One region of the Enterobacter cloacae complex sp. HYC042_NIDB genome, then DNA from elsewhere that is predicted to be linked to it. Evidence: predicted binding sites of a transcription regulator. Region 1 holds the regulator's gene; the other holds the start of a gene.
The links. Region 1 encodes CRP, which controls carbon source genes, mostly activating them, when cyclic AMP is high. Its sites were predicted from a motif close to ATGTGANNNNNNTCACAT; they were not measured.
Positions count from the first base shown of each region.

Region 2: the regulator CRP is predicted to act here: its motif matches at 1,535-1,552, upstream of bhsA (multiple stress resistance protein BhsA).

Region 1 is NZ_CP109650.1:4,498,735-4,506,204, forward strand. It holds gene OKF39_RS21610 (ABC transporter ATP-binding protein) at 1-1,390, shown strand, start outside; gene OKF39_RS21615 (hydrolase) at 1,502-2,524, shown strand; gene OKF39_RS21620 (YheU family protein) at 2,521-2,739, shown strand; gene OKF39_RS21625 (phosphoribulokinase) at 2,770-3,639, shown strand; gene OKF39_RS21630 (IS4 family transposase) at 3,685-4,860, opposite strand; gene OKF39_RS21635 (OsmC family protein) at 4,994-5,398, opposite strand; gene crp (cAMP-activated global transcriptional regulator CRP) at 5,710-6,342, shown strand; gene OKF39_RS21645 (YccS/YhfK family putative transporter) at 6,400-7,470, shown strand, end outside.
Region 2 is NZ_CP109650.1:2,039,674-2,047,143, reverse strand. It holds gene mfd (transcription-repair coupling factor) at 1-15, shown strand, start outside; gene ldtC (L,D-transpeptidase LdtC) at 167-1,132, shown strand; gene bhsA (multiple stress resistance protein BhsA) at 1,206-1,463, opposite strand; gene comR (TetR family copper-responsive transcriptional repressor ComR) at 1,708-2,343, shown strand; gene OKF39_RS09750 (glycine zipper 2TM domain-containing protein) at 2,403-2,942, opposite strand; gene OKF39_RS09745 (NAD(P)/FAD-dependent oxidoreductase) at 3,136-4,440, opposite strand; gene ycfP (alpha/beta hydrolase YcfP) at 4,678-5,220, opposite strand; gene nagZ (beta-N-acetylhexosaminidase) at 5,255-6,280, opposite strand; gene thiK (thiamine kinase) at 6,292-7,116, opposite strand; gene lpoB (penicillin-binding protein activator LpoB) at 7,097-7,470, opposite strand, start outside.

The DNA.
Region 1 (7,470 bases):
GCTCGATGAACCGACCAACCACCTCGATCTCGATGCGGTTATTTGGCTCGAGAAGTGGCTCAAGAGCTATCAGGGCACTCTGATTCTCATCTCCCACGACCGCGACTTCCTCGACCCGGTGGTGGATAAAATCATTCATATCGAACAGCAAACCATGTTCGAGTACACCGGCAACTACAGCTCTTTCGAGCGCCAGCGCGCGACGCGCCTTGCCCAGCAGCAGTCGATGTATGAAAGCCAACAGCAGCGCGTGGCGCACCTGCAGAGCTTCGTGGATCGCTTCAAAGCTAAAGCGTCAAAAGCCAAGCAGGCCCAGAGCCGCATCAAGATGCTGGAACGCATGGAGATGATTGCCCCGGCGCACGTGGACAACCCGTTCCACTTCAGCTTCCGCGCGCCGGAAAGCCTGCCGAACCCGCTTCTGAAGATGGAAAAGGTCAGCGCGGGTTATGGGGATCGCATCATCCTCGACTCTATCAAGCTTAACCTGGTGCCGGGTTCGCGCATTGGCCTGCTGGGGCGCAACGGCGCCGGTAAATCAACATTAATTAAGCTGCTCGCGGGCGAGCTTAACCCAACCAGCGGTGAAATCGGCCTGGCGAAGGGCATTAAGCTTGGCTATTTCGCCCAGCATCAGCTGGAATTTTTACGCGCGGATGAATCCCCGATTCAGCATCTGGCGCGTCTTGCGCCGCAGGAAATGGAGCAGAAGCTGCGCGACTACCTCGGCGGCTTCGGCTTCCAGGGCGATAAGGTGACCGAAAACACCGAGCGTTTCTCGGGCGGCGAAAAAGCCCGTCTGGTGCTGGCGCTGATCGTCTGGCAGAGACCCAACCTGCTGCTGCTCGATGAACCGACCAACCACCTGGATCTCGACATGCGTCAGGCGCTGACCGAAGCGCTGATTGAGTTCGAAGGCGCACTGGTTGTCGTGTCGCACGATCGCCACCTGATCCGCTCCACCACCGACGATCTCTACCTGGTACACGGCGGCAAAGTCGAACCGTTCGACGGCGATCTTGAAGACTACCAGCAGTGGCTGACGGACGTACAAAAGCAGGAAAACCAGCCGGAAGAGTCAGCGAAAGACAACGTCAACAGCGCACAGTCGCGTAAAGACCAGAAGCGCCGCGAAGCGGAACTGCGCACCCAGACCCAGCCGCTGCGTAAAGAGATTGCCCGTCTTGAAAAAGAGATGGAAAAGCTCAACGCCACGCTTGCCGCCGTCGAAGAGAAGCTGGGCGACAGCGACCTGTACGATCAGAGCCGTAAAGCGGAGCTAACGGATTGTCTGCAAACGCAGGCGAAAGCTAAATCCAGCCTCGAAGAGTGCGAAATGGCATGGCTGGATGCCCAGGAACAGCTGGAAGCGATGCTGCAGGCAGACTGAATTTTTACCCCGTTGTGCGAACGGAATCTATCTCTGGTTCGGAAATCCAGGCTAAACGGGGTACAATTCGGAAGGTATAGTGAATTTCTGACAAGAATCAGCATCGTCCTTATGACCCAAATCATTCCATCAGACTTCGACATTACAGCCGAAGACAGCACCGAGTTCGTGCCCATGCGCGGCGTGACCAACTGCCATTTGCAGACCATGCTGCCGCGGCTGATCCGCCGCAAGGTCCAGTTCACTCCGCACTGGCAACGGCTCGATCTGCCGGACGGTGATTTTCTGGATCTCGCCTGGAGCGAAGCGCCGGAACAGGCTCTTCATAAGCCGCGTCTGGTGGTTTTTCACGGTTTAGAAGGCAGCCTGCACAGTCCGTATGCGCATGGGTTAATTGAGGCCGCCAAAGCGCGCGGCTGGCTCGGCGTGGTGATGCATTTTCGCGGCTGTAGCGGCGAGCCGAATCGTCAGAAACGCATTTATCACTCGGGTGAAACCGAAGATGGCACGTGGTTTCTGCACTGGCTGCGGGAAAATTATGGCGCCGCGCCAACGGCCGCCGTGGGCTACTCGCTGGGCGGTAATATGCTCGCCTGTCTGCTGGCCAAAGAGGGCGAAAGCGTACCGCTGAATGCGGCAGTGATTGTCTCCGCACCGTTTATGCTGGAGCAGTGCAGCTACCACATGGAAAAAGGCTTTTCTCGCGTCTATCAGCGCTATCTGCTCAACCTGCTGAAAGCCAACGCGGCGCGAAAGCTGAAGGCCTATCCGGATACCCTGCCGGTAAGCCTGCGCCAGCTGAAAAAGGTTCGCTGCATCCGCGAATTCGACGATCTGATCACCGCCAAAATTCACGGCTTCGCCGATGCTATCGACTATTACCGACAGTGCAGCGCCATGCCGCTGCTCAGCAAAATCACGCAGCCGACGCTGATCATTCACGCCAAAGATGACCCGTTCATGGATCATCACTCTATTCCCGCGCAGGAATTCCTGCCTGACAACGTTCACTACCAGCTGACCGAACATGGTGGCCACGTGGGGTTCATCGGCGGCACGCTGCGCAGGCCGAAAATGTGGCTGGAAGCGCGCATTCCTGACTGGCTGACTCCTTATCTGGATGGTGCAAAATGATCATTCCCTGGCAGGATCTGGCTCCCGAAACGCTCGATAATCTGATTGAAAGCTTTGTATTACGCGAAGGCACCGATTATGGTGAACATGAGCGTTCGCTTGAGCAAAAGGTCAACGATGTAAAACGCCAGCTGAAAAGCGGCGACGTGGTGCTGGTGTGGTCAGAACTGCATGAGACGGTCAATATCATGCCCCGCAACGCGTTTCACGGCTGATCTTCCAACCTTTTCCGTCAGGGAGTTGCTATGTCTGCCAGACATCCCATTATTGCCGTTACGGGGTCGAGTGGTGCGGGAACCACCACCACCAGCCTCGCTTTTCGCAAGATTTTCGCCCAGCTGAATCTCCGTTCGGCGGAGGTCGAAGGCGACAGCTTTCACCGCTATACGCGGCCTGAGATGGACATGGCGATCCGCAAGGCACGCGATCTGGGTAAACACATCAGCTACTTTGGCCCGGAAGCCAATGATTTCGGCCTGCTGGAGCAAACCTTCCGCGAATACGGTCAGAGCGGTACCGGGCAGTCCCGTAAGTATCTGCACACCTACGACGAAGCCGTACCCTGGAATCAGGTGCCGGGCACCTTTACCCCCTGGCAACCGCTGCCGGAACCCACCGACGTGCTGTTTTATGAAGGATTGCACGGCGGCGTTGTCACACCTCAGCACGACGTGGCGCGCCATGTGGATCTGCTGGTCGGGGTGGTACCGATCGTTAACCTGGAGTGGATCCAGAAGCTGACGCGCGACATGAGCGAGCGCGGCCATTCGCGCGAGGCGGTAATGGACTCGGTGGTGCGCTCCATGGAAGATTACATCAACTATCTCACGCCGCAGTTCTCCCGCACGCACATTAACTTCCAGCGCGTGCCGACGGTGGACACTTCCAATCCGTTCGCGGCGAAGAGCATCCCTTCGTTGGATGAGAGCTTTGTGGTAATCCACTTCCGCAATCTTGAAGGCATTGATTACCCCTGGCTGCTGGCGATGCTGCAGGGCTCGTTTATTTCCCACATGAATACGTTAGTGGTTCCCGGTGGAAAAATGGGGCTGGCAATGGAGCTGATCATGACGCCGCTGGTGGAGCGACTGATGGAAGGGAAACAGATCGCGTGAACATGTTCCCTCTCCCCGTGGGCTGAGGGATCCCCAGTAATATGGTCATGCCTCCATGACCATATTACTGTACTCTTTTCCCAGCTTTTTCATCTCGTTACCTATATTCAGCCGCCTCACTTTTCCAGGTTCATGCCGGAGCACTTCTTCTGCCAGACTCAGGTAAGACAGCACCCGCCTGTGCCTGATACTGCTTGCCTGATAATGCCAGTGTAAACACTGCCTTTCTGCCCTGTAACCTGCCAGCCACATCACCAGACTTGCCATCGCCGCGACCATATTCAGCACTTCCAGTCGCCCTTTTCCCTGGCTCCGGCTCAGCCTCAGACCGAACCCGAAGCGTGGGCTTTTGTCGTCCCGGAAGTTTTGTTCTATCTGCATTCGTCGGCTGTACAGGGCCATTATCTGGTGCGGTTCCAGCCCTTCTGCATTACTGAACAGCAGCCAGGGCTCCCGCGCACTGCTGCGGTGTTCCCGCTGTGTTTTTGGCATGCCTCCCTTTCCGCGACGCCCTGCCTCCGGGCGTTTGTGCAGATAAAACCGGCCGTAACAGGGGATACGGTGTTTACGGGACAGGACACCGTAACCCACGCAGACCGGTTGCCCGGTAGCCTCAAGCTCGCTGATTTTCATCCACTTTTTATCTCCGTCCAGCCGGAAGCTGATACAGCCCCTGACTCTGCCAGTGAAGCTCCAGCCCAGCTGACTTACATGCCGGAACCAGTCTGTCCGAAAGCCGGCATCCGTAAGGATGGTAATGGCTTTATCTTTCGGGATGGCAGCATGCAGGCGGTCAAGGAAGCGGCACTGGACATCACTGTTCTGCGCCAGCTCTGCGGGGACAACCTCACTCATAAGCGGAAGTGAACGACCATTACAGACCAGGCTTGCCCGCAGAAGATGCCAGTTCCTGTCATGCCAGCCGGTCCAGTCGACAGCGATAACGCAGAAGGGCATCAGGGAGGTGATGGTATGTGTGAGCAGGTGCTGAATGCGGGGAATATCACGGTGAAGGGCGGCATTACCCAGGGCACGGTCAACACGTTTAATTTTATTTTTGACGTGCGCCCTGCCGGGAAGGGTTCGCCCCAGGCTGGTCAGGGTCAGGGATGCGCCGTGGGTGAGCGCGACGGCCATGGAAACAAGGACATTAACCCGGAAGCTGTGAATGTCAGATAAAGACGCGGAGAAAAATTTCTGGCAGACTGTCTGTAAAGGCACGATGAGGTCTCTTCTGATTTGTTAGCGCAACCAGTAGATCACACTTCATCGTGCTTTTCATTTTTCTGGGGAACCCTCAGCCCCGTGGGAGAGGGTTAGGGTGAGGGCATCAACACGCACGATGCCCCAATAATTAAGCCTCGATCACTTCATACGAATGGGTGATTTTTACCGCTTTCTCCAGCATTAACGCCACAGAGCAGTATTTCTCCGCAGAGAGATCCACCGCGCGTGAGACCGCCGCGTCTTTCAGTTCTTTCCCGGTGACAACAAAGTGCAGATTAATGTGGGTGAACAGGCGTGGCGCCTCTTCGCGACGTTCTGAGGTGAGTTTAACCTCGCAATCCGTCACGTCATGACGGCCTTTTTGCAGAATCGACACCACGTCAATCGCGCTGCATCCGCCTGCCGCCATCAGCACCATTTCCATTGGGCTTGGGGCTTTATCGCCGGAGTTACCATCCATCAAAATCTGGTGTCCTGATGCGGACTCGCCCAGGAACGTTAAACCTTCAACCCACTTCACGCGCGCTTGCATATTCATTAACTCCAACGTTGCATTTTTGGTGACAGATTACGCGTGCGTTACATTTCTCGCAATGGAAGGCGACCTGCATCATGCTGAAGCGAGACACCAGGAGACACGCGGCAAAAGCTATGCTAAAACACTCAGGATGCTACAGTAATACATTGACGTTACACATGTATGCAGAGGACATCAAACTTTACTGGCTGCGAAACGTTACGACAGCCGACTTCCCAGGGTATGGGTAAGAATTCGATTGCAACCCCAGAGTCCGGATGCATCTGATGACTCTGGTGACAGCTTATAACAGAGGATAACAGCGCATGGTGCTTGGCAAACCGCAAACAGACCCGACTCTCGAATGGTTCTTGTCTCATTGCCACATTCATAAGTACCCATCGAAGAGCACGCTGATTCACCAGGGTGAAAAAGCGGAAACCTTGTATTACATCGTCAAAGGCTCGGTGGCAGTGCTGATCAAAGATGAGGAAGGCAAAGAGATGATCCTTTCCTATCTGAACCAGGGCGATTTTATCGGTGAACTGGGCCTGTTTGAAGAAGGCCAGGAACGTAGCGCCTGGGTTCGTGCAAAGACAGCATGTGAAGTGGCTGAAATTTCTTATAAGAAATTCCGTCAGCTGATTCAGGTTAACCCTGACATCCTGATGCGTCTTTCTTCCCAGATGGCGCGCCGTCTGCAGGTGACGTCAGAGAAAGTGGGTAACCTCGCCTTCCTGGACGTGACTGGCCGTATCGCGCAGACTCTGCTGAACCTGGCGAAACAGCCAGACGCGATGACCCACCCGGACGGCATGCAAATTAAAATTACCCGTCAGGAAATCGGTCAGATCGTCGGTTGCTCCCGCGAAACGGTGGGCCGTATTCTGAAAATGCTGGAAGATCAAAACCTGATCTCCGCCCACGGTAAAACCATCGTGGTTTACGGAACCCGTTAATCCTGCCTAAACGGCGTGCCATCGCGAGGTGTCACGCCGTTTTTGTCTCTATTCCCCATGTGGCGCAGGCTGATCTATCACCCGGAAGTTAACTACGCACTACGACAAACGCTGGTGCTGTGTCTTCCCGTGGCCGTGGGCCTGATCCTGGGACATCTTCAGCAGGGCCTGCTGTTTTCTCTCGTCCCCGCCTGCTGCAACATTGCCGGTCTGGACACGCCCCATAAACGCTTTTTCAAACGTCTGATAATTGGCGGCTCGCTGTTTGCTGGCTGTAGCCTCGCGGTGCAGCTTCTGCTGGCTCGCGATATTCCCCTGCCGCTGATCCTGACCGTGCTGGCGATGACCCTCGGCGTCACCGCCGAAATCAGCTCGCTCCATGCCCGGCTGCTTCCCGCGTCACTCATTGCGGCCATCTTCACCCTGAGCCTCGCCGGTAATATGCCCGTGTGGGAGCCGCTGCTGATCTACGCCCTCGGCACGCTGTGGTACGGGCTGTTTAACTGGTTCTGGTTCTGGCTGTGGCGGGAGCAGCCGCTGCGCGAATCTCTGAGCCTGCTCTACGTGCAGCTTGCGGATTACTGTGAAGCCAAATACACCCTGCTCACCCAGCATACGGATCCGGAAAAATCCTTACCGCCATTGCTGACGCGCCAGCAAAAGGTGGTAGACCTGATAAGCCAGTGCTATCAGCAGCTGCATATGCTCGCCGCCAACAAGAACCACGAATATAAACGGCTGTTGCGCACCTTCCAGGTGGGGCTGGATCTTCAGGAGCATATCTCCGTTAGCCTTCACCACCCGCAGGAGGTGCAAAAGCTGGTTGAGCGCAGCCATGCCGAAGCGGTGATCCGCTGGAACGCACAAACCGTCTCCGCGCGCCTGCGGGTGCTGGCCGATGATATTCTCTACCACCGCTACCCCACGCGCTTTAACATGGACAAACAGCTCGGCGCGCTGGAGAAAATCGCCCGTCAGCACCCGGATAACCCGGTCGGCCAGTTTGCCGCCTGGCACTTCAGCCGCATCGCCCGCGTGCTGCGCACCCAGCGCCCGCTTTATTCCCGTGACCTGATGGCGGATAAACAGAAACGTCTGCCGCTGCTGCCGGCGCTGAGAAGCTACCTG
Region 2 (7,470 bases), 2.3 Mb from region 1:
AACGCTGTCGCGTAACTCGCCCTTCCCCCCCGTTAGCGCAGTGCTGGCGGGGGGACAATTTACAAACTCTTTGCACTTCACCCGATCTTCCCGACACACCCATTCGCCATAATTATCTTTAACCCCTTATAAAACAATAACCTTATCATTTATATGGATTATGGTGATGATGACCTCTTCGCGTTTTACCCGCTGGATAACCCTGTTTGCGCTGGCAGCCACCGTCGCGGTTGCGCTTCCTGCTCGGGCAAACACCTGGCCCCTTCCCCCGCCCGGCAGCAAGGTGGTGGGCGAAAACCGTTTTCATGTGGTTGAAAACAATGGTGGCTCACTGGAAGCGATAGCCAAAAAATATAACGTCGGTTTTCTGGCCCTGCTGCAGGCGAACCCCGGCGTCGATCCGTACGTCCCGCGCGCGGGCAGCGTACTGACGATTCCGTTACAGACTATCCTGCCGGATGCCCCGCGGGAGGGGATCGTGATCAACCTGGCGGAGTTGCGTTTGTACTATTACCCGCCGGGTAAAAATGAGGTTACCGTCTACCCTATCGGTATTGGTCAACTGGGCGGCGATACGCTGACGCCGACGATGGTCACCACCGTCTCGGATAAACGCGCCAACCCAACCTGGACGCCGACGGCCAACATTCGCGCCCGCTATAAGGCCCAGGGCATCGATCTTCCTGCCGTGGTTCCGGCAGGCCCGGATAACCCGATGGGTCATCACGCGATCCGCCTTGCCGCATACGGCGGCGTTTATCTGCTGCACGGTACAAACGCGGATTTTGGCATCGGCATGCGCGTCAGCTCCGGCTGCATTCGTCTGCGCGATGACGATATCAAAACGCTGTTTAACGTCGTTACGCCGGGAACGAAGGTGAATATTATCAATACGCCGATTAAGGTCTCTGAAGAGCCAGGCGGCGTGCGGCTGGTTGAGATTCACCAGCCGCTATCAAAAAATATCGGCGACGATCCCCAGACGTTACCCATTAACCTGAATGCCGCGATGGTGAGCTTCAAAACGAATGCGAATACCGATAGCCTGGTGATGGAGCGCGCGATGGAAGCGCGGTCAGGCATGCCGACCGATGTCACCCGGCATCACAATGTCGTCCAGCAGTCCATGTAAGACGGAAAGTAAAACGCCCTGCTAAGCAGGGCGTTTTTTATTGCAGTGGCATAAATGAGGGTTTATGCCCGGCTTATTTATAGATGACAGCGGTGCCGTGCAGGGTGTTAGGACCGGTCACAGAGGTGATGCGGTAAGATTTTGCACCCATTGCTTCCGCTTTTTGTGCCAGCTGATCTTCCAGAGAGCCCAGGTTAGTCCCGGCAGATGCAGAGATCGTCCCGACTTTATGCTGATCGGCTGGAGTGGATTGTACCTGTACAGCAGCAAAGCTTGCGAAAGAGAGTGAACTCAGTACAGCAGCAGCGATGAGGGTTTTTACGTTTTTCATAATGTTTACCTTTGGCAGATGAATTTTTTGGTCGTTAGCTATTTAGTTAACGATCGATAGGTAAATCATAAATGTGATCCAGCTCACGCGTCAACACATTTTTATAACGAGCATTAATTAAATTTTAAAATTGTTATTTTTCATACATATATGATTAATTTATTTTTAAGCATTCTGCACTGGTGGTGGGTTGCGTTTATTTTTATAATGGTCATTCAACAAACCAACAGAGGACCAACGGCAAATGACAACCGACGTCACGAGTTGTGTGAAGAAAAGCCGTGGCCGACCAAAAGTGTTTGACAGGGATGCAGCGCTTGATAAGGCCATGACTCTCTTCTGGCAACATGGGTATGAAGCGACCTCGCTTTCCGATCTGGTAGAAGCCACCGGAGCTAAAGCGCCGACGCTGTATGCTGAATTTACCAATAAAGAGGGGCTGTTCAGGGCGGTGCTGGACAGGTACATTTCGCGCTTTGCGGCGAAACACGAAGCCCAGCTATTTTGTGAAGAGAAAAGCGTTGAACAGGCGCTACGGGATTACTTCACCGCCATTGCCACCTGCTTCACCAGTAAAGAGACGCCCGCGGGCTGCTTTATGATTAACACCTCTGCCACCCTGGCGGCAGCATCAAAAGAGATCGCCAATACGGTGAAATCGCGTCATGCGATGCAGGAGGAGACGCTCAGCGCATTTCTGGCTCAGCGCCAGCAGCGCGGTGAAATTCCCGCGCACTGCCAGCCTCAGATGCTGGCGCAATACCTGAGTTGTATTTTACAGGGAATGTCGATCAGCGCCCGTGAAGGGGCGACGCTGGAAAAACTGCAGAACATTTCCGACACCACGCTGCGCCTGTGGCCTGAACTGCTCAAAATCTGACGCAAAAAAAAGCTCCTCAGCCTGAGCGCTTGAGGAGCTAAGTTCAGAGAACATCTTTTTTACGCTTTGTTATTCAGTACCAGCTGGCCGTTTCCATCCAGTGGAATTTGGGTGCCCGGGTCTTTATCCATGCGGATTTTGCCCTGCTGATCGCCAATTTTGTAGGTCACGTCATAGCCCAGCATTTTTTCCGACTTGTCATAGACGGTTTTACAGCGCTGCTGGGTCGTGGTGTAAGTATCGTTATCCTGCATTGCGCCCTGCACCTGGTTACCGGCATAGCCGCCACCCAGCGCGCCGACCACGGTCGCGACATCTTTACCCCGACCACCGCCAAACTGGTGACCAATCACCCCACCCGCTACCGCACCCAGAACAGAGCCGGCAATACGGTTTTCATCCTGTACCGGACGACGGTGGGTTACGGAGACGTTACGGCACTCCTGACGTGGGGTTTTTACGGTTTCTTTAATAGGCGTTGCAGAAACCACCTGCGCATACTGCGGGCCGCGATCTAAAACGTTGAGACTGGCAACAGCAGCCACACCTAACGCAGCTGCGACGCCGATCCCTATACCCGCCAACATTGATTTATTCACGGGACTTCCTCCTTTGTTGCTATTGGTAACAATTCTGCTATGGAGGCGCGGCTTCGCCAATAAGACAAAGGATCAAAAAGTGGACATCGGGGAGAGATATATCGCGTTTAGGAGAACTCTTAGGCACCTAATCCACGACGAGCAGCATGATATGCTAAAAAATCCCTCCGGAGGGCCCGGAGGGAGTGAAAGATTAGTGCAGCTTCAGACGTGGACGAATGACGCGGTTGATTCTGCCCACCAGCATCATCAGGCCCGTTTTAAAGTAGCCGTGCAGCGCGATCTGGTGCATACGGTACAGGGAGATATACACGAAGCGTGCAATGCGCCCTTCCACCATCATCGAGCCACGCATCAGGTTACCCATCAGGCTACCGACGGTAGAGAAGTTTGACAGCGATACCAGAGAACCGTGGTCTTTATAGACATACGCCTTCATTGGCTTGCCTTTGTACTGCGCCAGGATGTTGTGCAGCACCAGGCTTGCCATCTGGTGCGCGGCCTGAGCGCGCGGCGGCACGAAGCCCCCTTCAGGACGCGCGCAGGAGGCACAGTCACCAATAGCGAAGATTTCAGGGTCGCGCGTGGTTTGCAGCGTCGGCTCGGTGACCAGTTGGTTAATGCGGTTCGTCTCCAGACCACCGATATCTTTCATAAAGTCAGGCGCTTTGATACCTGCCGCCCAGACCATCAGATCCGCTTTGATGTACTCGCCGTCTTTGGTGTGCAGTCCACCTTCGTCAGCGCTGGTCACCATGGTCTGCGTCAGGACGCGCACGCCCAGTTTCGTCAGTTCATTGTGCGCTGCGCCGGAAATGCGCGGAGGCAGCGCAGGCAGAATACGCTCACCCGCTTCAACCAACGTCACGTTCAGCGCTTCGTTAGTTAACCCTTTGTAACCGTAGCTGTGCAGCTGTTTAACCGCATTGTGCAGCTCTGCGGACAGCTCAACGCCTGTCGCGCCGCCGCCGACAATGGCAATGTTAACCTTGCCATTCGCACCCAGATTGCTGGTGTACTTCAGGAACAGGTTCAGCATTTCCTGATGGAAACGACGCGCCTGGTGCGGGTTATCGAGGAAGATACAGTGCTCTTTAACGCCCGGCGTGTTGAAGTCGTTGGAGGTACTGCCGAGCGCCATCACCAGCGTGTCATACGCCAGCTTGCGCTCGGGGACCAGCAGCTCGCCTTTTTCATCACGCAGCTCGGCCAGGGTAATGGTTTTGCTCTCACGGTTGATGTCAACCACCGAGCCCAGCTGGAACTGGAAATGATGGTTGCGCGCGTGCGCCAGATAGCTCAGCGCGTCCACGCCCTCATCCAGTGAGCCGGTCGCCACTTCGTGCAGCAGCGGTTTCCACAGGTGGCTATGGTTACGATCCACCAGCGTGATTTTGGCTTTTTTACCGCGCCCCAGCTTCTTGCCTAACTGTGTGGCCAGCTCCAGCCCGCCAGCACCACCGCCTACAATCACTATCTTTTTCAATGGCGTAGTCAACGTGACCCCCTCAAATTATTAACCAATTGTTAATTAAAAGTTATGAAAATAACCCTTAATTAACAACAGGTTACAGCACTGAAACCATTCAGGTGCATTGAGAATAACACGTCAGGCGCATTGGTCATACCAAAATTGATATGCATCAAGTTTTGATGGCTTAAAAGTAGACAATTCTGGACAAAAAGAAACCCGGTGCGCGTTCGCGACCGGGTTTCTGAAGTGGCAGGCTGTGGTTTAGCCCAGCGTTTTAAAGGCTTTGATGCGCTGGAGGTGCGGGGAGATGTTCTTGAACTTGTGGGTCTGCTCTTCGTCCCAGACAATCTCGTAATAGTGATGCAGCAGCTCTGCGGCCCGATGGCTGTTCAGTGCTTCATCATTACGCGAGAGGATCACCAGACAGCGATCGCGGTTTTTCTCACGGAAGTTGCTCACGCACTTGGTCGCAATATCGACATACTCTTCCGGGCGGTCAATTTTGCCTTCCATGTTCTCATTCGGGAAAAGGTTAGGATTGAAGACCACCTGGCGGATGTCGCACAGGAAGCCAATCCGCTCCGCCCAATAGCCGCCCAGCCCCACGCCGCAAATCAACGGGCGATCGTCGACGTTAAGCTGCAGCATCTTGTCCACCTCTTTGAGCAGATGCTGCATATCATGCTTCGGATGGCGCGTGCTGTAGCTAATCAGCCGTACATCGGGATCGATAAACTGCAGCTGTAGCACCTTCTCATGATTACCAGGACTGTTTGAGTCAAAACCGTGTAAATAGATGATCATTGTCTTCTCACCACGCTACGCCTTCCGGGAGGGTTTACAGGCTGGCTTTATGTGCCTGCCAGCGCTCATTCAGGTCTTCAAGCCGGGCGTTGACCGACTTCCAGCGCGCCGAATCCATCAGCTCCTGACGGCTAAATGAACCTTTATGATACAAATGCGTAACACGCTCTGCATTGATCGGTGACAGGTTATCCAACACGCTAACGGCACCTTTACGATTATTGCAGACCAGGATCATATCGCAACCTGCATCCAGCGAGGCCTGACCGCGCTCAGCATAGCTGCCCATGATTGCCGCCCCTTCCATCGACAGGTCGTCGGAGAAAATGACGCCGTTGAAACCCAGCTCCTGGCGCAGAACGGTTTTCAGCCAGTGCGGGGAGCCGCTGGCAGGACGCGGATCAACGTCGCTGTAAATCACGTGCGCAGGCATAATGGCGTCCAGCTTGTTATCGGTGATAAGCGAGCGGAACACCGACATATCTTTGGCGCGAATTTCCGCTTCCGGACGCGGGTCGCGCGGGGTCTCTTTGTGGGAATCCGCCGTCACCGCCCCGTGGCCCGGGAAGTGTTTCCCGGTGGTTTTCATTCCCGCATCGTGCATCCCGTCGATAAACCGGGTCGCCATTTCCAGCGCAATACGCGGATCTTCATGGTAGGAGCGCTCGCCAATCGCGGCGCTGATATGGCCCACGTCCAGCACCGGGGCAAAGCTGATGTCGATATCCATGGCAATCATTTCGCTGGCCATCAGCCAACCGGCTTCCTGCGCCAGTTTCCCACCCTCTTCCGTGCCGAGCAGCGCGGCGAAAGACTGGGCTGCCGGCAGGCGCGTAAAACCGTCGCGAAAACGCTGCACGCGGCCGCCTTCCTGATCGACGGCCACCACCAGATGATTGCGCGACGCGGCGCGGATCTGGCGCACCAGTTCACGCAGTTGCGCCGGATCGTGATAGTTGCGGGTAAACAGGATCAGGCCGCCCACCAGCGGATGCGCCAGAATTTCACGCTCCTCCGCATCCAGCTCAAACCCTTCTACATCCAACATGACTGGACCCACACTCACCTCTCTTATCCTTTCGTTTGTAACTGGCGCCAGGCATCGTCTGCCAGCGCAATAAATTGTTTATCTCTGGACTGCTGCAAACGCATCTCAAACCAGCCCGCCATCAGCATGATGACCCAGGGCCGCCAGCGTCTCACCTGGTGTGCCAGCGCATCGGCGTTAAAGTGCGCAACGCTGGCATACTCTCTGATGAGTTTCTGCCGCGCGGCTTCACTTTCCGTCCAGACCGCGGCCAGCTCCAGCGCCACATCGCCGTCTCCGGCATATTCCCAGTCGATAAGCCTGGCGCCCTGTGGCGTATGCACGATGTTCCCGGCGTGCACATCCATATGTAACGGCGAGAGCCGAATCGGTTGCGGCTCGCCCGCTTTACGCAGCCGTTTGAGATGCGCAAGCCACACTGGGGTACGTCTTGCTGGAGAGGCTTGTTGCCAGTAGTTTTCCAGCAGTGGAAGTAAGGCGATTCGCCACCCCAGACGCTGTTGCTGGTGCAGATGATACAGCATCGCCGCAAGCGCTGGGGTGTCCGGCAGCGCGCTTTTCACCTCCCCTTCCAGATAGTCGACGGCCATCCAGCCCTTGCTGAAAAATCGGGGTTCAGGCACGAGATCCGACGGAAGGCGTTTGAGGGCGCGAAACTGACGGCGAAACTGGAAAGCCGGGGCGAAGGGATCGTGGTTCTGCCGCAAGACCAGACGGTGCGCGCCCCGCGCTATAATGCAACTCGCGCCGCTAAGCCCGGAGTGGGCCTGCGGCGCGATAAGGCGGTACTGTGGAAAATAACGCGTCAGAATCTCTTCACGCGTGGTGTCATTGTTGCGTAACCGCACCTTTACCTGACCAGATAATTTCGCCTGTCTGAACCAGCATCAGCTGCATCTGCAGGGCTGGGGTATTCACGTTACCGGTCGCATTAGAGTACAGCACATACTGGGCGCCAACGTTGCGGGCAATGCCAATCGCCTTGCTGCGGGTGCCGAGGCTATCCTGCGGCGACAGGCCCAGCTGCTGTTTGGCTAACGCGAGCTGTTGAGCAGAGACCAGCGTAAACTTACCGTTGTTTGCCAGTGCATTGCGCAGCGTTTCTGTCGCTTCGCCCGCGTTCAGCGAACCGTTGGTACGGTTGTTCACGCTATCGACCAGCAGCACGCTGCCTGCCGTCACGCCCTGAGCCTGCAGCATTT